DNA from 4 places in the Streptomyces sp. NPDC057249 genome. Region 1 is predicted to be linked to each of the others. Evidence: riboswitches for the same ligand, from Rfam matches in the RefSeq annotation. Region 1 holds a riboswitch; each other region holds the start of a gene.
The links. A riboswitch is a leader RNA that binds a small molecule or an ion and turns the genes downstream of it on or off. The one in region 1 is predicted to bind thiamine pyrophosphate.

Region 1 (4,536 bases):
TGCTCGGCGATGCGCTCGCCGGTCGCCGGGGCGCGCGTGGTGAAAGTGGCGGTCGCAGTGTCGTCGGTCATCGGGGCCCCATTTCGCGGGAGTACCGTGTGAGTCGAAGATACTGAAACTATTGAAGTGTTTCATCGGGGTCAATACCGCTGACGGGCAAGGCGGTTGAGGCCCGGTGCGGACCGGCGGGAGGGTCAGCGCGCCCCGCGCGTCCGCAGCGGGGCGTACACCACGAGCGCCGCGAGGAACGCCACCCCGTAGGCCAGGTCCGCCCCGTGCAGCGCCTCGGCCACCGGGCCCACGTACAGGCCGGTGCTCATGAACGGCACCGCCGCCGCGAAGGCCGCGGCGAACGCGGCGAGCGCCGGCCACCACGGGCGCGGCCGGGCGTGCTCGGCCGCGAGGTCGACGGGGGCGCCCCGCCGGGCCCGGGCGCGGACCAGCCAGTCCACGGACACGATCGCCACGAAGCCGGGAATCCAGTAGCCGACGAGAAGCAGCACGTTCTGGAAGCGGGCCGTCGTGTCCGCCGCGTGCATCCACAGCACCAGCGGGAACCCCAGGGCGGCGGCGAGCGCGGCGGCCACCGGGCGCGGCAGGCGCACCCCCATCGTCTGCAACGCGAGCGAACCGCTGTAGTCGTTCATCGCGTTGCTGCACAGCGCGGCCAGCGCCACCGCGAGCAGCCCGAACGCCCCGAGCGCGCCCCCGCCGAGCAGTGAGTCCACGCCGCGCGCGGTCTGGTCCGTGAAGACCGAGGCCCCCCACAGCCCGATCGTCTGGACCGCCACGAAGGACGTGCTGACCCCGCCCAGCGTGCACCAGAACATGCGCGCCCGGGACGTGTCGCGCGGCAGGTAGCGGCTGAAGTCACTCGCGTAGGGCGCCCAGGACAGCGCCAGACTCAGGGCGATGGTGCAGGTCAGGACGAACGCCCCGGCCCGGTCCGCGCCGTGCGCGGTCGAGGTGGTCACCGGGTCCACCCCGCGCAGGAGCTTCGTGGCGAGCACCGCGAAGGCCGTGGCCAGCGCGAACGTCATCACGGTCTGGAGCCGGTGGATCACCTCGTAACCCAGCACCCCGAGCGCGCCCTGAGCGGCCATCATGACCAGGACACCCAGCCAGAACGGCCAGCCGCACAGCTGCGCCAGCGCGTCCCCGCCGAACAGGCCGATCAGGGCGTCCCAGGCGATGGACGACAGCCATTGCAGCGCGCCCGGCAGGACCACGCCCGGCCCGAACGCCAGCCGGGCGAGCGGCAGCTGGCCGGAGCCGGTGCGGCTGCCCCAGGTGCCCAGATACGCGGTCGGCGCGGCCCCGACGAGGGTGCCCAGCACGACGGCGGCGAGGGCCGTCGCGAAGTCCAGGCCGAGCGCGATGCCGACGGTGCCGGTGAAGACTCCGGTCATGGTCAGGTTGGGGGCGAACCAGACGGTGAACAGCCGGCCCGCCCGGCCGTAACGGCGGTCCTCGGGGACCGGGGCTATGCCATGCGCCTCGATGCGCAGATCGCCGGCGGCGGTGGGCATGCGCCCGCCGAAAGCGGCGCGCTCGTCCTGGGCATGCGGCAACGACATGGAGACATCCCTCCGCCAGTGCTAACTGGTTCAGGTTCGACGGGTGTGATCTCAGCCCTCGTACGGGGCACCCCGTGTCCGGTGTGGCGGCCAGAATAGCGCCGGCCCGCGCGATGTCGTCGTCGCGGGGGCCGGTCCGGCTCAGCTGAAGAGCTTCGTCACGAACGCGTGGAGGTTGTCGACCGTGCGGGCGATCTGCTCCTCCGTGCTCAGGCTCTCCTTGAACCGAGCCCCCGAGGCCACCGCCTTCTTCCCGCGCACGTACAGCGAGCAGGCCAGGTCGGTGCACATGTACAGGCCGACCGAATTGCCGTCACGCCCGGCGGGGCCGGTCTTGCGGGCGGTCATCAGGGAGACCCCGCTGCCCGGGTGCGTGGTCAGGCAGAGCGAGCACATGCTCCGGTGCAGGAAGCCGCGCTGCTGGGACGGGAAGCGCAGTGAGATCCCGGCGGGTTCGCCCGCGTGCTCGGTGACGATGTAGCTGCGTCCCGGCGCGGACAGGTCGCGCCAGCCGAGGAAGTCGAGGTCGTCCCACGGCAGCTCCTCGAAGTCGCGGGGGAGCGGCAGACGCTTGGCTTCCCCCTTGGAGCAATTCACGAACGATGAGCGGATGTCCTGCTCGGTCAGGGCCTTCATGCCCACGAAGCTAACTCTGCCTATGCCCTCTAGGCAAACGATTAATTCGGTTAGGTGCTCACCTGGGGATCTTCGGCGCGAGGGGGAGCCGGTGCACGGGCGGGTGCGGGATGCCGAGGTCCGGTCGCCAGGTCGCGAGGATCTGCGCGGACGGGTCGAAGAGCGGCGACGGGAGCGCGTCGAGCGGGGTCCACTCCCAGGTGCTGATCAGGTGCGGTTCGGTCACCCGCGCCGTACCGGTGTCCACGCGCACCAAGGCGGCCATCGTCACGCGGTTGATCCCGCCGAGGGCGTCGTGGAGCATGGCGAAGACGGTGACCTCCTCCTCGGGGACGGCCAGCCCGGTCTCCTCGCGCAGTTCCCGCACGGCCGCCGCCGCGACGGACTCCGGCACCGGGTCGACCTTGCCGCCGGGCAGTTCCCAGGTGCCGCTGTGGTGCCGGCCGAGCAGAATCCGGCCCTGCGCGTCCTGTACGACGACGCCGACTCCCAGCGCGGCCTGGGCCTGGGGCGGCCGGGTGTTACGGGAGGGGGCGAGCGGGTTCTCGGCGGTCATGAGGCTCCTCCGGAGGGCGTTCGGGCGTCCGAGCCTACGGGGGTGCCGCGTCCGCCCCCGCGCTCAGACCGCCAGCCGCAGCGCGGTCTCCGAGACGCCGAGCCGTACGCTCTGCCCCCAGGTCAGCTCCAGCGCGTCCGCCTCCATGCCGTCGCCGAACACCACCACGCGGTCCGACTCCACGGTCAGCCGCAGCCCCTGCCCGGGCCCCAGCTCGCCCGAGACGAACGACGTACCGGTCGACGGCGAGGGCCACGCCTCCCGGACGAACCAGAGCAGCCGGGGATCGGCGGGCCCGGGCAGCGGGAGGGTGCTGCGGCGCTCCTGCCAGAGCGAGCGCAGCCAGCCGGTCGCCCCGGTGCCGGTGCCGACGAGAACGCCGGAGGACGCCTGCGGCTCGGCGGGGGAGTCCGCCGTGTCGGGCCCGAGCCGGTAGCGGGCCGTCTGGTGGCCCGGCGGGCCGAGGTAGACCTCGTTCAGGGCGAGCAGCCGCTGTGTGTCGTCGGCCACCGCCTCCACCATCGTCAGCGCGTCGGCCCGCCCGTCCGGCGCCACGGCCGCCCGCATCAGCGCCCCCGCGTCGGCCGGCCGGTGGCGCACCAGGACGCCGGGGTTGCGGCCCGGATCGGTGTCGATGCCGATGACCGGCTGACCGGCGAGGTACTTCGCGGCGTTGGCGACGAGGCCGTCCTGCCCGACGACCACCACCACGTCCTCGGGCGCGAACAGGAACCGGTCCAGGTCGGCCCGCTCCACCCGGCAGTGCCGCCAGGTGAGCGGGACGGCCGCCGCCACCTCCGCCAGGGCCTGCCGGGTCCGCTCGTGCCGGCGGGCCACCTCCTCGATGGACCGGCCCCGCGCGGCCAGGACGAACGCGGCCTGACCGTGCGTGCCGTGGCGGGCGAGCAGCTCCTCGTACTCCGTGGTGCGGTGGACCAGGACCGCCCGCGGGGCCAGGCTCATGCCCCGGTCTCCGGCCGGCCCAGCTTGCTGAGCAGGCCCGTGAGGACGTCCGGTGACAGGGTGAGGCTGTCGATGTGCGGCAGGTTCTCGGCGAGCCGGGTGGCCGCCAGGGCGTGCAGCGTCGCGGCCTCCACCTCGCCGTGCGCCCGCAGCCAGGCCGCCTGGGCCTCGGCGCGTGCCGCGCCCACCTGCCGGGCCGCCTCGGCCTCGGCGCCCGCCAGCCGCACCGTGCGGGCGGCCTCCGCCTCGGCGCGCACCCCGTCGGCGGCGGCGCTCTCCTCGGCCTCGCGGCGGGCGTTGGTGCCGCGCTGCTCGACCAGCTGTTCCTCGCGCCGGGCGAGCTCGATCTGGCTGGCGAGCTCGTTCTCGGCGATGGTCCGCTCGCGCTCGACGGCCACGGCGCGCCGTTCGTACGTGGCCCGGTCGGCCTCCTGCTGGATCTGCTCGCGGGCAGGGGTGCGCAGGGCGCGCTCCACCTCGGCCTCGGGGCGGATGGCGACGACGCGCACGGCCACCACGTCGATGCCGGTGGCGGGCAGCCTCGGTTCGGCGGCGAGACCGGCCGCCACACGCTCGCGGACGGCGGCGACGCCGTCCACCAGGGCGCCCGCCAGCGGGGTGCGGGCCAGCACGTCCAGGGTGTGCTGCTGGGCGGTCTCGGTGAGGAGGGTGGCGATCTGTTCGAGGGGTGCGCCGCGCCAGGCGCCGGTGTCCGGGTCGACGGAGAAGTCGAGGCGGGCGGCGGCCTCGGCCGGGTCGCTGATGCGGTAGGTGACGGTGGCCTGGACCGTGACGTCCTGGAAG
Region 2 (4,536 bases), on a different contig from region 1:
GCAGAGTACGAGCAGTACGTGAAGGCCCGTGACGAAGCACGCGCCCCCTCGCGGGACACGGCTGCCGGCCCGTCGCCGGACGGCCTCGACCAGTCGGGTGCCGGGATAGGAGCGGTCGTCACCGTCCTGGCGCCGATGCTGGCGGGCACCGCGGCGGTCATATTCCTGCTGGTCGGCTACCTCCTGAAGATGCTGGACCCACCACCGGCGTTCGCCGGCCCCATGGTGGACGCGGGCTGGTTCTTCGCCGCCGCCACGGCCGCCGCCATCCTCGTCGCCGCCATCGGTCTGCTCGTCGCCGCCCTGCGCAACGGCTCGACCTCCCTGTCGGCCCGGGAAGCCCGCGAACGCCTGCCCGACGAGGTGGCCCTCGCCAAGGACGCCTGGCGGCAGGCGCTGCTGGAGCGGGGCATCGTGCCCTTCCTGCGCGACGCCCTCGCCGAGCCCGCCACCGGCCCCGTGGTCCCCGCCCCGCACCGCCCGACGGGCCGCCTCCCCAAGATCGGCTACAGCAGGCCCGACTTCGCCGGCCCGGGCGAGGGCCCGCCGGCAGCGTCTCGGCCCACGTACAGCAGCCCGGACTTCAGCAGCCCCGACTTCGGCGGCCCGGAGCACGAACCGGACTGACGCCACGGCCCCGGCGGAAGGCGCCGGAGCCGTGCGCGACCGGTCCGTACCGGGTCAGTCGGCCAGCGGCAGATAGACGCGGTTCCCGCCCGCCGCGAACTCACGCGACTTGCGGAGCATCCCTTCGGCGACCTCCTCGGCCGTCGCCTCCGTACCGTCCGCGCCACCGAACTGCTCGGTGATGCTGTGACTGATCTTCATCGAACAGAACTTCGGACCGCACATCGAGCAGAAGTGCGCCGTCTTCGCGGGCTCCGCCGGCAGGGTCTCGTCGTGGAACTCCCGCGCCGTGTCCGGGTCGAGCGCCAGATTGAACTGGTCCTCCCAGCGGAACTCGAACCGGGCGTCGGACAGCGCGTCGTCCCACTCCTGCGCCCCCGGGTGCCCCTTGGCCAGGTCGGCGGCATGGGCCGCGATCTTGTACGTGATGACCCCGGTTTTCACATCGTCCCGGTTCGGCAGCCCCAGATGCTCCTTGGGCGTCACGTAGCAGAGCATCGCCGTTCCCCACCAGGCGATCATCGCGGCGCCGATCCCCGAGGTGATGTGGTCGTACGCCGGCGCGATGTCGGTGGTCAGCGGGCCGAGCGTGTAGAACGGCGCCTCCTCGCAGATCTCCTGCTGAAGGTCGATGTTCTCCTTGATCTTGTGCATCGGGACGTGTCCCGGCCCTTCGATCATGGTCTGCACGCCGAACCGCTTGGCGACCGCGTTCAGTTCGCCGAGCGTGCGCAGTTCGGCGAACTGCGCCTCGTCGTTGGCGTCCGCGATCGACCCGGGGCGCAGCCCGTCGCCCAATGAGTACGTGACGTCGTACGCGGCGAGGATCTCGCAGAGCTCCTCGAAGTGCTCGTACAGGAACGACTCCTTGTGGTGGGCCAGGCACCACGCCGCCATGATCGAACCGCCCCGGGAGACAATGCCGGTCTTGCGCCGGGCGGTCAGCGGCACATACGGCAGGCGTACGCCGGCGTGCACCGTCATGTAGTCCACGCCCTGCTCGGCCTGCTCGACGACGGTGTCCTTGTAGATCTCCCACGTCAGTTCCTCGGCCCGCCCGTCGACCTTCTCAAGGGCCTGGTAGAGCGGGACGGTTCCGATCGGTACGGGTGAATTGCGAAGAACCCACTCACGGGTGGTGTGGATGTTGCGGCCGGTGGAAAGGTCCATGACCGTGTCCGCGCCCCACCGGGTCGCCCACGTCATCTTGTCCACCTCCTCCTCGATGGAGGACGTCACCGCGGAGTTGCCGATGTTGGCATTGACCTTCACCAGGAACCGCTTGCCGATGATCATCGGCTCGGTCTCCGGGTGGTTGACGTTGGCGGGCAGCACGGCACGCCCGGCCGCGATCTCCTCGCGCACCACTTCCGCCGCGACGTTCTCGCGGACGGCGACGTACTCCATCTCCGGGGTGATCTCGCCCCTGCGGGCGTACGCGAGCTGGGTGACGGGCCGGCCGTCCCGGCTCCGCCGCGGGCGGCGCGGCCGGCCGGGGAACACCGCGTCCAGATTGCGCAGCCCACCCCGCGGCGAGGTGTGCTTGAGCCCGTCGTCCTCGGGGCGGGCGGGGCGGCCCGCGTACTCCTCGGTGTCGCTGCGGGCAATGATCCAGTTCTCCCGGAGCGGTGCGAGACCGCGCCGGACGTCGGTCTCGGCCGCGGGGTCGGTGTACGGCCCGGACGTGTCGTACAGGGTCACGTCCTTGCCGTTGGTCAGGTGCACCTGACGGACCGGCACCCGGATGTCGGGGCGCGGCCCCTGGACGTATCCCTTGTGCCAGCCGATGGACTTCCCGGCCTCGTCGCCCTGATGGGAGGCAGGCGTGCGTGTGTCCGATGTGGTCATGAGACCTACTCCCTACGCCGGCATTACCCGGTAACAGGTTCGGCGGTCGGCGCAGCGTCTCCCGTACGGTCGTACGGCGGTCAGCGCCCTCTCAGCCCGGTGCTCCGAGCTCCCGCGTGTGCAAAGGTGCCACCACGCTAGCCCCCGGACGGGCGAGCTGAACAGAGGGCCCCCTCCCTTCTTGCGATGATCGGCCGGTGACGTCCCCTCATCGCGAACCGGAACCGCAGGGCCATCAGCACGCGCACACGCACAGCCATGGCCCGGCCGCACCCGTCTCGACCCATCTGCGCAAGGTGATCGCCGCCGTGCTGATCCCCTTCGCGACCGCCGTGCTCGTCGGCCTCGTGGCGCTCTGGCCGGGCGGCGCGCCGGCGCACGAACGGACCGGTGTCGGTTTCGACCGGCAGACCCAGCAGGGAAAGGTGGTGAGCGTCGTCAAGATCGACTGCAAGGACGTGAACGCCGCCCAGCTTCCCGTCGACGGCGAGACCCGGCCCCCCGAGGGACGGCCGGCGTCCGGTGCCCTCTGCAAGAAGGCCACCGTCGAGGTCACCAGCGGTCCCGACGCGGGACGCCGGTTCGTCGAGGTCGTGCAGCCGGACGCGCCGAGGCAGCTGAGGGAGGGCCAGGGGGTGGTGGTGGCGTACGCCCCCGCCGCGCCCCATGACCTCCAGTACTCCGTGACGGACGTGAACCGGAAGTTCCCCTTGTATCTGCTGGCCGGGATCTTCGCCCTCGCGGTGGTCCTCGTGGGCAGGATGCGCGGGGTCATGGCCCTGATGGCGCTCGCCCTGTCGTTCGCCGTGCTGACCCTGTTCATCCTTCCGGCCATACTGCAGGGCTCGAATCCGCTGCTGGTGGCGGTCGTCGGGGCCGGAGCGATCATGCTGATCGCGCTCTACCTCTGCCACGGGCCGACCGCCCGCACCTCCGTCGCCGTCATCGGCACCCTGATCTCACTGCTCCTGATCGGGCTGCTCGGCTCGCTCTTCATCGGCTGGGCGAGCCTGAGCGGGAACACCGACGACAGCACCGGCCTCATCCACGGCCTGTATCCGCACATCGACATGAGCGGACTGCTGCTGGCCGGCGTCATCATCGGCTCCCTGGGAGTGCTCGACGACGTCACGGTCACCCAGACCTCGGCGGTCTGGGAGCTGCGCCAGGCGAACCCCGGCATGAGTGCGAAGCAGCTCTACCGGGCAGGGATCAGGATCGGCCGCGACCACATCGCTTCCGTGGTCAACACCTTGGTGCTCGCCTATGCGGGCGCCGCGCTGCCCCTCCTGCTGCTGTTCACGGTCGCGCAGAGCAGTGTGGGAACGGTCGCCAACAGCGAGCTGGTGGCGGAAGAGATCGTGCGCACCCTCGTCGGCTCGATCGGGCTGATCGCCTCCGTGCCGGTGACGACAGCCCTCGCGGCGCTGGTCGTCTCCGCGGACCGCACGGGGGTCGGCGCGGAAGCCGGGGCTTCGGCACCCGTGCGGAGCGGCCGGGGACGGCGAAGGCGGGCGCGGTCGTGACCGGACCACACAGCGTGATTCACCCGATCGGCAGGCGCCGTGTTCGAGTGGCAAGACGCCCACCGGGCCGCGGGCCGCTTCAGCCCGCGTTCTGCTCTTCGGCCAGAATGCGCCCCAGCGCCTCCTCCAGATTGCCGTCGAAGTCACCCAGCGTGCACTCCTGTCCGAGGGGCACCAGCTTGTCCGTTCGGTCGAGGAAGGCGACAAGAGGTGCCGTGCCTGCCCGGAAGAGCGCACGGTCGGCGCCCACCTGCAGCCGGATGTGGACATCGCACAGCCCCTCCGGCTCGGTCGGCGCGATGTGTACATCGCCGTCACCACTGGGGCTGTTGAGGCCGTCGAGCAGCAGCTCGCGGCCGAAGGCCCAGGTGACGGGGGCGTCGCCGGGCAGATGGAAGGTCATCCGGATCGCGTACGGATCGCACACTTCGTACCGGAGCTCCACCGGGATACGGAATGAGAGCTCCTCGGAGACGAGGAAGCTCATCATGACCTCAGCTTGAACCGACTCGCGCATCGTTCAACCCCGCAGTAG
Region 3 (4,536 bases), on a different contig from region 1:
CCCAGCCAGTACGGCAGCCACCGCTCACCCCGCTCGATCTTCCCCAGCTGATCGTCGACGAGACGCCGCATCACGGCCCGTTCCCGCGGGTCGCGCGGCACCTCGTGGTGGCGGATCTTGCGCAGGAGGCCGGCGATGGCGCCCGGGGAGGCGCCCGTGACCCGGCTCATGCGCCGCCGCTGGAGAACGATGGCCACCATCGCGACGACGGTGAAAACGGCCCCCTGGACCAGCCACATGGCCGGGGGATCGTCGTGGCGTAACAGCGCGTTCAGGCCCACGCCGAGTCCGAAGACCAGCAGGCCCTGGCCGACCAGGCTGTCGTTGAACCAGTGCTTGACGGTGTGCACGGCATCTACCTCCTACGGCGGCTGCGGAACTCCCTGTGGTGGCCCGGTTACCCCGTAAGGTGCGCCTCACCGCGACGCACAGGGGCACCTCCGCGCGTCTGCGACACTGGAAGAACCATGCCTAAGCCCGGAGAACTCACTTTCGTCGCGCCCCGCGGAGCCAAGAAGCCGCCGCGGCACCTCGCCGACCTCACGCCCGCCGAGCGCAGGGAGGCCGTCGCCGCGATCGGCGAGAAGCCGTTCCGCGCCCAGCAGCTCTCGCAGCACTACTTCGCGCGGTACGCGCACGACCCGGCCGAGTGGACCAACATCCCGGCCGGCTCCCGGGACAAGCTCGCCGAGGCGATGTTCCCCGACCTGATGTCCGTCGTCCGGCACATCAGCTGCGACGACGACACCACCCGCAAGACCCTGTGGAAGCTGCACGACGGGACCCTGGTGGAGTCCGTCCTGATGCGCTACCCGGAGCGGGTCACGATGTGCATCTCCTCGCAGGCCGGCTGCGGGATGAACTGCCCGTTCTGCGCGACCGGGCAGGCCGGACTCGACCGCAACCTGTCGACCGCGGAGATCGTCCACCAGATCGTGGACGGCATGCGCGCGCTGCGCGACGGCGAGGTCCCCGGCGGGCCGGCCCGGCTCTCCAACATCGTGTTCATGGGTATGGGCGAGCCGCTGGCCAACTACAACCGCGTCGTCGGCGCGATCCGCCGGCTGACCGACCCCGAGCCCGACGGCCTCGGCCTCTCGCAGCGCGGGATCACCGTGTCGACCGTCGGCCTGGTCCCCGCCATGCTGAGGTTCGCCGACGAGGGCTTCAAGTGCCGCCTCGCGGTCTCGCTGCACGCCCCGGACGACGAGCTGCGCGACACCCTCGTGCCGGTGAACACCCGGTGGAAGGTGCGCGAGGTGCTGGACGCCGCGTGGGAGTACGCCGAGAAGTCCGGCCGCCGTATCTCCATCGAGTACGCCCTGATCCGCGACATCAACGACCAGGCGTGGCGGGGTGACCTGCTGGGCCGCCTCCTCAAGGGCAAGCGGGTGCACGTCAACCTCATCCCGCTGAACCCGACGCCCGGCTCCAAGTGGACCGCTTCGCGGCCGGAGGACGAGCGGGCGTTCGTGGAGGCCATCGCGAGCCACGGCGTGCCGGTCACCGTCCGCGACACCCGGGGCCAGGAGATCGACGGCGCCTGCGGACAGCTGGCGGCCTCCGAGCGCTGAGGGAGCGGGGTCCCGGACACCCGGGGCCCCGGCCGAAAACGGCCGTGTAGCCTGGGGCCGAAATCAACTGCATATTCCGACAGGGGAGCGCCACAGCGCTGAGAGTGCGGCACCGAGGACAGGTTGGCCGCAGACCCTCTGAACCTCGCCCGGGTCATTCCGGGTAGGAAGTTCGGACCATACTCAAGCTGTTGCGCCCTGCCCGCTTCCGGCTCCGGCCGGTGTGCGGGCGGGGCCGCGTCTCTTCCTGGTCACTCCAGGAGGAATCACACATGAGCACCACCCAGAAGGCCGCGGTCGCGGCCGTCGCCGCCGCGCTCGGCGTCACCGCGCTGGCCGGCTGCGGAAGTTCCGACGACCCGGCGTCCGGTTCCGGTTCCGGTTCCACCAAGGGGTCCGGTTCCAAGACCGTCACCCTGGTCAGCCACGACTCCTTCAACGCCTCCAAGGACGTCCTGAAGGAGTTCACCCGGGAGACCGGCTACACCGTCAAGGTCCTCGAGAGCGGGGACGCGGGCGCCGCCCTGAACCAGGAGATCCTGACCAAGGGCTCCCCGCGCGGCGACGTGTTCTTCGGCGTCGACAACACCCTGCTCTCGCGCGCCCTGGACAACGGCCTGTTCACCCCGTACGAGGCCAAGGGCCTGGACCGGGTCCCGGCCGATGTCCAGCTGGACGCGGACAAGCACCGGGTCACCCCGGTCGACACCGGCGACATCTGCGTCAACTACGACAAGAAGTACTTCGCCGACAAGAAGCTCGCACCGCCGAAGACCTTCGCCGACCTGGCGAAGCCCGCGTACAAGGACCTGCTGGTCACCGAGAACGCCGCGACCTCCTCGCCCGGCCTCGGCTTCCTCCTCGGCACCGTCGCCACCTTCGGCGAGGACGGCTACCAGGACTACTGGAAGAAGCTCAAGGACAACGGCGTCAAGGTCGTGGACGGCTGGGAGCAGGCGTACAACGAGGAGTTCTCCGGCTCGGCCGGCGGCAAGAAGGCCAAGGCCGACCGCCCGCTCGTCGTCAGTTACGCCTCCAGCCCGCCCGTCGAGGTGCTGTACGCGGACCCGCAGCCCAAGACCGCGCCGACCGGGGTCGCCACCGGGACGTGCTTCCGCCAGATCGAGTTCGCCGGTCTGCTGGACGGCGCGAAGAACGAGGCGGGCGGCAAGGCGCTGCTGGACTTCCTGATCGGGAAGAAGTTCCAGGAGGACATGCCGCTCACCATGTTCGTCAGCCCGGTCGCGAAGGACGCGAAGGTGCCCGAGCTCTTCACGAAGTTCGGTGCCACCGCCGACAAGCCGGCGACCGTCGCCCCGGACGCCATCGCCGAGAACCGTGAGCAGTGGGTCCAGTCGTGGTCCTCGCTCGTAGTGAAGTAGCGAAGACCCCCGTACGCGGCCCGGGCGCGCGCGGGAGGTCCGCACGCGCCCGGGCCCGGCGCGCGGCCGCGGTGCGGCTCGGCCTGATGGCCGTGCCCGTCGCGTTCTTCGCCCTGTTCTTCGCCTACCCGGTCGCCGCGATCGTGGGACGGGGGCTCAAGGCGGACGGCGTCTGGCAGTTCGGCCGGTTCGGCGAGGTGCTGGCCCGGCCGGAGATCCGGGACGTCCTCTGGTTCACGCTGTGGCAGGCGCTCGCCTCGACCGCGCTGACCCTGCTGATCGCGCTGCCCGGCGCGTATGTCTTCGCCCGGTTCGACTTCCCCGGCAAGCAGGTGCTGCGGGCCGTGGTCACCGTCCCGTTCGTGCTGCCGACCGTCGTCGTGGGCACCGCCTTCCTCGCGCTGCTCGGGCGGGGCGGGCTGCTGGACGAGCTGTGGGGCGTACGGCTCGACACCACCGTGTGGGCGATCCTGCTGGCCCACGTGTTCTTCAACTACGCGGTCGTCGTCCGCACCGTCGGAGGGCTCTGGGCGCAGCTCGACCCGCGCCAGGAAGAGGCCGCCCGGGTGCTCGGCGCGAGCCGGTTCACCGCCTGGCGGCGCGTCACGCTGCCCGCGCTCGCCCCGGCCGTGGCCGCCGCCGCCCTGATGGTCTTCCTCTTCACCTTCACCTCCTTCGGGGTCGTACAGATCCTCGGCGGCCCCGGCTTCTCCACGCTGGAGGTGGAGATCTACCGGCAGACCGCGCAGCTGCTCGCCCTGCCCACGGCCGCCGTGCTGACGCTCGTGCAGTTCGCCGCCGTCGGCGCGATCCTCGCCGTGCACGCCTGGACCGTACGCCGCAGGGAGCGCGCGCTGAAGCTGGTCGACCCGGCGACGACCGCGCGCAGGCCGCACGGGGCCGGGCAGTGGACCCTGCTCGCCGGGGTCCTGCTGAGCGTGCTGCTGCTGGTCCTGCTGCCGCTCGCGGTCCTCGTGGAACGCTCGCTGGGCGGCTCCGGCCTCGCCTACTACCGCGCGCTGACCTCGGCGGACGCCAACAGCGGTACGTTCCTGGTCGCGCCGGTCGAGGCCATCGGGAACTCGCTGCGCTACGCCCTCGTCGCGACCCTGATCGCCCTCGTCGTCGGCGGGCTCGCCGCCGCCGCGCTCACCCGGCGGGCGGGCCGGCTCGTCCGGGGCTTCGACGCGCTGCTGATGCTGCCGTTGGGGGTCTCCGCGGTCACCGTCGGCTTCGGCTTCCTGATCACCCTGGACAAGCCGCCGCTGGACCTCCGTACCTCCTGGATTCTGGTGCCGCTCGCCCAGGCACTGGTCGGGGTGCCCTTCGTCGTACGGACCATGCTGCCGGTGCTGCGGGCGGTGGACTCCCGGCTGCGCGAGGCGGCGGCGGTGCTCGGGGCCTCGCCCCTGCGGGCCTGGCGCGAGGTGGACTTCCCGCTCGTGCGGCGGGCGCTGCTGGTTGCCGCCGGGTTCGCGTTCGCCGTGTCGCTCGGGGAGTTCGGCGCGACAGTCTTCATCGCGCGGCCCGACAACCCGACGCTGCCGGTGGCCGTGGCCCGGCTGCTCGGCCGGTCCGGC
Region 4 (4,536 bases), on a different contig from region 1:
TCGTCCCGGTGGTGTTCGTCACCGCGTCCACGGCCCGGACCAGGCCGAAGTCGGCGACCTTGACCCGGCCGTCGTCCCCGATCAGCACGTTCTCCGGCTTCATGTCGCGGTGCACGAAGCCCGCCCGGTGCGCCGCGCCGAGGGCGGCGAGCACCGACTCCAGGATGTCCAGCGCGGCCCGCGGCCGGAGCGCGCCGCGCTCGGTCAGCACGTCGCGCAGCGTGCACCCGGCGACGTACTCCATGGCCAGGTAGACGTACTGGCCCTGGGCGCCCTGGTCGAAGACCCCGACCACGTTGGGGTGGGCGAGATGCGCCACCGACTTGGCCTCGCGGATGAAGCGCTCGACGAACGAGGCGTCGGTCGCCAGCGCCGGGTGCATCACCTTGAGGGCGAGCACCCGGTCGAGCCGCATGTCCATGGCCCGGTAGACCGTGGCCATGCCGCCCACGGCGATGCGGGCATCGACGCGGTAGCGGCCGTCGAGCAGCTGCCCGACGAGGGGGTCCTGGAGGGTCGTATCCACCATGCGAGTCTACGAGCCGCCGCGGACAGGCCCGCCGCGGCGGAGCGAACCCGGCGCAGGACTGCAGCCGAGCCGTGACAGGCGCGTGTCAGAACGCCGGCCGCTCCGGATCGAGCACCGCCCGTCCGGCGGCCGGCGACGACGCCTCCGCGAAGTGGCGGCGCGGGATGCGCCCGGCCCGGTACGCGAGCCGCCCGCCCGCCACCGCGTGCCGCATCGCGGCGGCCATCAGCTCCGGCTCCTGGGCCCGGGTCACCGCCGAGGCGAGCATCACCGCCGAGCACCCCAGCTCCATCGCGAGCGCCGCGTCCGACGCGGTCCCGGCGCCGGCGTCCAGGATCACCGGCACCCCGGCCCGCTCGGCGATCAGCTGGAAGTTGTGCGGGTTGCGGATGCCCAGGCCCGAGCCGATGGGGGAGCCGAGCGGCATGACCGCCGCGCACCCCACGTCCTCCAGCTTCCGGGCCAGGACCGGGTCGTCGTTGGTGTACGGCAGCACCGTGAACCCGTCGTCCACCAGGATCTCGGCGGCGTCCAGCAGCTCGACCGGGTCGGGCAGCAGGGTCCGCTCGTCCGCCACCACCTCCAGCTTGACCCAGTCCGTGCCCAGGGCCTCGCGGGCCAGCCGGGCGGTGAGCACGGCCTCCCCGGCGGTGTAGCAGCCGGCGGTGTTCGGCAGCACCCGGATGGACAGCTTCCGCAGCACGGAGAGCACCGAGCCCTGCACGGACGGGTCGAGGCGGCGCATCGCGACGGTGGTCAGCTCCGTGCCGGACGCGATCAGCGACCGCTCCAGCACGTCCAGGCTGGGCGCCCCGCCGGTGCCCATGATCAGCCGGGAGGTGAACCCGGTACCGCCGAGGGTGAACAGGTCGTCGGACACCGTCAGCCTCCCTGGACCGCGGTCAGGACCTCGACCCGGTCGCCGTCGGTGAGCGCGGCGGCGGACCACTGGCCGCGCGGCACCACGGTCTCGTTGAGCGCGGCGGCCACCCCCGTCGGCGCGTCGGTCAGCGTCGCGACCAGGGCGTCCAGGGTGGTGCCCGGCGCGACGGCGGCCGGTGCGCCGTTCACGGACACGGTGAGCGGGGTGGGCTCGGTCATGCGGGCTGCTCCTGGGGTGCGGGGGCCGGGGCGAACCGGCCGGGGGAGAAGGGGCGGGCCGCCTCGGGCAGCTCGCCGTCGGCCAGCAGCGACGCCATGGCGTCCCCGGTGGCGGGGGTGAGCAGCACGCCGTTGCGGCCGTGGCCGGTGGCGAGGTGGAGGCCGGGCAGTGCGGTGCGGCCGAGCAGCGGGGCGTTGTCGGGGGACGCGGGGCGCAGGCCCGCGCGGGTCTCGGTGAGCGGCAGCTCGGTGATGCCGGGCACCAGCTCGTGGGCGTCGCGCAGCAGCTCGTAGACCCCGCCCGCCGTGACGGTGGTGTCCCAGCCCATCTCCTCGGTGGTGGCGCCGACGACCAGCTCACCGTTCTCGCGCGGCACGAGATAGACGTGGCTGCCCCGGACCACCGCGCGCACGGTGCGCGAGAGGAAGGGGGCGTACGCCGGGGGCACGGTCAGGCGCAGCACCTGGCCCTTGACCGGGCGCACCGGTGGCAGGACGCGGGCGGGCACCCCGGCGAGCCGGCCGCTGAGGCTGCCCCCGGCCAGGACGACCTGGCCGGCGGCCACCTCCGTACCGTCGTCGAGCACGGCCCCCGCGGCCCGGTCCGCGACCACGGACAGGCGGTCGGCGCGGCGGCGGTGGAAGACCACGCCGGCCCGTTCGCACGCGGTGAGCAGCGCGGCGGCGAGGCGGCGCGGGTCGACCTGGTGGTCGCCGTCCACCCGGAGGCCGCCGCGGACGCCCGGGGCGAGCATCGGTTCCAGGCGGCGGCACTCGCGCCCGGTCAGCCACTCCGACTCCAGGCCCGAGCGGCGTTGCAGCTCGTGGAGTTCGCGCAGATGGGCGCGGTCGTCGGCGTCGAGCGCGACGGCCAGGGTGCCGCAGGCGCGGAAGCCGATGTCCTGCCCGCTCGCCTCCTCCAGCTCGGCCGTGAACGACGGGTAGCGCCGGGCGGAAAAGAGGTTGAGCCCGAGCAGCGTCTCCTCGCCGTAGTGCAGTTCGGTGACGGCGGCCAGCATCCCGGCCGCCACCCGGGCCGCTCCGCCGCCCGGCTCGGGGTCGGCGAGCGCGGTGGACAGGCCGAGCCGCGCGGCCCGCCAGGCGGTCACCAGACCGATGACTCCGCCCCCGATGACGAGGACGTCGGACCCTTCGGTGGGATGGGTGCGCATGGGCGTCCAGCCCCTCCCTTCGCCGGCATGACCCGGATCAGGTTCGTACGGTCGGAGGCCGCCAGCCTCCCTCTCAGCCCGGTGCGCCCGGGCTCCCGCGTGTCTTACGGGGCCACCCTAAACCCCGTCCCCCCGGGGCCGGACGGGGCGCCCTTTCCTGACGCTCGGTCAGCTACGTAAGGTGGGCGGGTGAGCGAGCAGCAGAGGGCAGAGCGGACGGAACGCCGGGTCGTCGTCGCGGGCGCGGGCATGGCGGGTGTGCAGACCGCCGTCGCCCTGCGGGAACAGGGCTTCGCCGGACCCGTCACGCTGATCGGCGCCGAACCCCACCAGCCCTACGACCGGCCCCCGCTGTCCAAGGCGGTGCTGCTCGGCAAGGCCGAGGAGTCCGCCTTCGACATCGACTTCGAGGCGCTGGGCATCGCCCTGCGGCTGGGCTGCGAGGTCACCGGGGTGCGCGCCGGCGACCACGAGCTGGACACCTCCCAGGGCCCGGTCCCCTACGACGTCCTGGTCCTCGCCACCGGTGCCGAACCCGTCGCCCTGCCCGGCTCCGACGGCGTCCCCGGCGTCCATCTGCTGCGCACCCTGGACGACGCGGCCCGGCTGCGGCCCGTCCTGGAAGCGGGGCACCCGGTCGTGGTCGTCGGGGCCGGCTGGATCGGCGCCGAGTTCGCCACCGCCGCCCGCGCCGCCGGCTGCGAGGTCACCGTCGTGGAGGCCGCGGACCGCCCCCTGGCCGGCGCCCTGCCCGCCGAGGTCGCCGCCCCGATGGCCGCCTGGTACGAGGAGAGCGGCGCCCGGCTCCTCACCGGCGCCCGGGTCGCCCGCGTCGAGCCCGGCACGGTGGTCCTCGCCGACGGGCGCACCCTCCCGGCCGGCGCGGTCGTCGTCGGCATCGGCGCCCGCCCCGCCACCGGCTGGCTCGCCGGCTCCGGCATCGCGCTCGGGCCGGAGGGCTCGGTGACCGCCGACGCCGCGCTGCGCACCTCGCTGCCCGATGTGTACGCGGTCGGCGACTGCGCCTCCTTCCCCTCGGCCCGCTACGGCACCCGGCTGGTCGTCCACCACTGGGACAACGCCCTCCAGGGGCCCAGGACCGCCGCCGCCCACATCGCCGCCGGCGGGGACGCGGCGGACGTCCCGCCCTACGACCCGGTGCCCTACTTCTGGTCCGAGCAGTTCGGCCGGTTCGTGCAGTACGCCGGACACCACGCGGACGCGGACACCCTGCTGTGGCGCGGCGATCCGGCCGGGCCCGCCTGGTCGGTGTGCTGGCTGCGCGACGGCGCCCTGGTCGCGGTGCTCGCGGTCGGCCGCCCGCGCGACCTGGCCCAGGGGCGCCGGCTCGTCGAGGCGGGGGCCCGGCTCGACGCGGAGCGGGCCGCGGACCCCTCCGTCCCGCTGAAGTCGGCGGTTCTGCCGCAACGGCCCGGGACCTGAAGGGCCGAGTCCGGGTTTCGGCTGTCAGTCCGGGATGGCAGGCTTGTCCCGTGACCGAGATTGACGCAAAGATCGATGCTCTCGTCCCTGCCTGGCTCCACCTGCCCGACATCGCGGAAATGCTCGATGTCGAGGTGACGCGTGTGCGGCAGCTGGTCAAGGAGGGCCAGCTCATCGCCGTACGCCGTGGGGAGAACCGGGCGCTTCAGGTGCCCGCCGCCTTCATCGACGGCGACAAGGTGGTCAAGGGCCTCTCCGGGACCCTGACGCTCCTGAAGGACGACGGCTTCT

Region 2: it holds a riboswitch for thiamine pyrophosphate, as region 1 does, so the genes downstream of both, thiC (phosphomethylpyrimidine synthase ThiC) here and ACFUJY_RS21125 (purine-cytosine permease family protein) in region 1, are expected to answer to the same signal.
Region 3: it holds a riboswitch for thiamine pyrophosphate, as region 1 does, so the genes downstream of both, ACFUJY_RS19985 (thiamine ABC transporter substrate binding subunit) here and ACFUJY_RS21125 (purine-cytosine permease family protein) in region 1, are expected to answer to the same signal.
Region 4: it holds a riboswitch for thiamine pyrophosphate, as region 1 does, so the genes downstream of both, thiO (glycine oxidase ThiO) here and ACFUJY_RS21125 (purine-cytosine permease family protein) in region 1, are expected to answer to the same signal.

The regions. Positions count from the first base shown of each region.
Region 1 covers NZ_JBHUXS010000011.1:22,662-27,197, forward strand. Annotated here, with positions in the region: gene ACFUJY_RS21120 (aldehyde dehydrogenase family protein) at 1-71, opposite strand, end outside; gene ACFUJY_RS21125 (purine-cytosine permease family protein) at 195-1,577, opposite strand; TPP riboswitch at 1,568-1,662, opposite strand; gene ACFUJY_RS21130 (FBP domain-containing protein) at 1,719-2,213, opposite strand; gene ACFUJY_RS21135 (NUDIX hydrolase) at 2,272-2,769, opposite strand; gene ACFUJY_RS21140 (hypothetical protein) at 2,833-3,732, opposite strand; gene ACFUJY_RS21145 (SPFH domain-containing protein) at 3,729-4,536, opposite strand, start outside.
Region 2 covers NZ_JBHUXS010000001.1:576,205-580,740, reverse strand. Annotated here, with positions in the region: gene ACFUJY_RS02785 (hypothetical protein) at 1-627, shown strand, start outside; gene thiC (phosphomethylpyrimidine synthase ThiC) at 682-2,475, opposite strand; TPP riboswitch at 2,468-2,601, opposite strand; gene ACFUJY_RS02775 (YibE/F family protein) at 2,673-4,001, shown strand; gene ACFUJY_RS02770 (SsgA family sporulation/cell division regulator) at 4,081-4,518, opposite strand.
Region 3 covers NZ_JBHUXS010000010.1:79,401-83,936, reverse strand. Annotated here, with positions in the region: gene ACFUJY_RS19995 (hypothetical protein) at 1-350, opposite strand, end outside; gene rlmN (23S rRNA (adenine(2503)-C(2))-methyltransferase RlmN) at 468-1,574, shown strand; TPP riboswitch at 1,646-1,762, shown strand; gene ACFUJY_RS19985 (thiamine ABC transporter substrate binding subunit) at 1,847-2,956, shown strand; gene ACFUJY_RS19980 (ABC transporter permease) at 3,043-4,536, shown strand, end outside.
Region 4 covers NZ_JBHUXS010000006.1:344,471-349,006, reverse strand. Annotated here, with positions in the region: gene pknB (Stk1 family PASTA domain-containing Ser/Thr kinase) at 1-526, opposite strand, end outside; gene ACFUJY_RS14400 (thiazole synthase) at 615-1,409, opposite strand; gene thiS (sulfur carrier protein ThiS) at 1,412-1,630, opposite strand; gene thiO (glycine oxidase ThiO) at 1,627-2,802, opposite strand; TPP riboswitch at 2,800-2,911, opposite strand; gene ACFUJY_RS14385 (NAD(P)/FAD-dependent oxidoreductase) at 2,992-4,245, shown strand; gene ACFUJY_RS14380 (Rv2175c family DNA-binding protein) at 4,296-4,536, shown strand, end outside.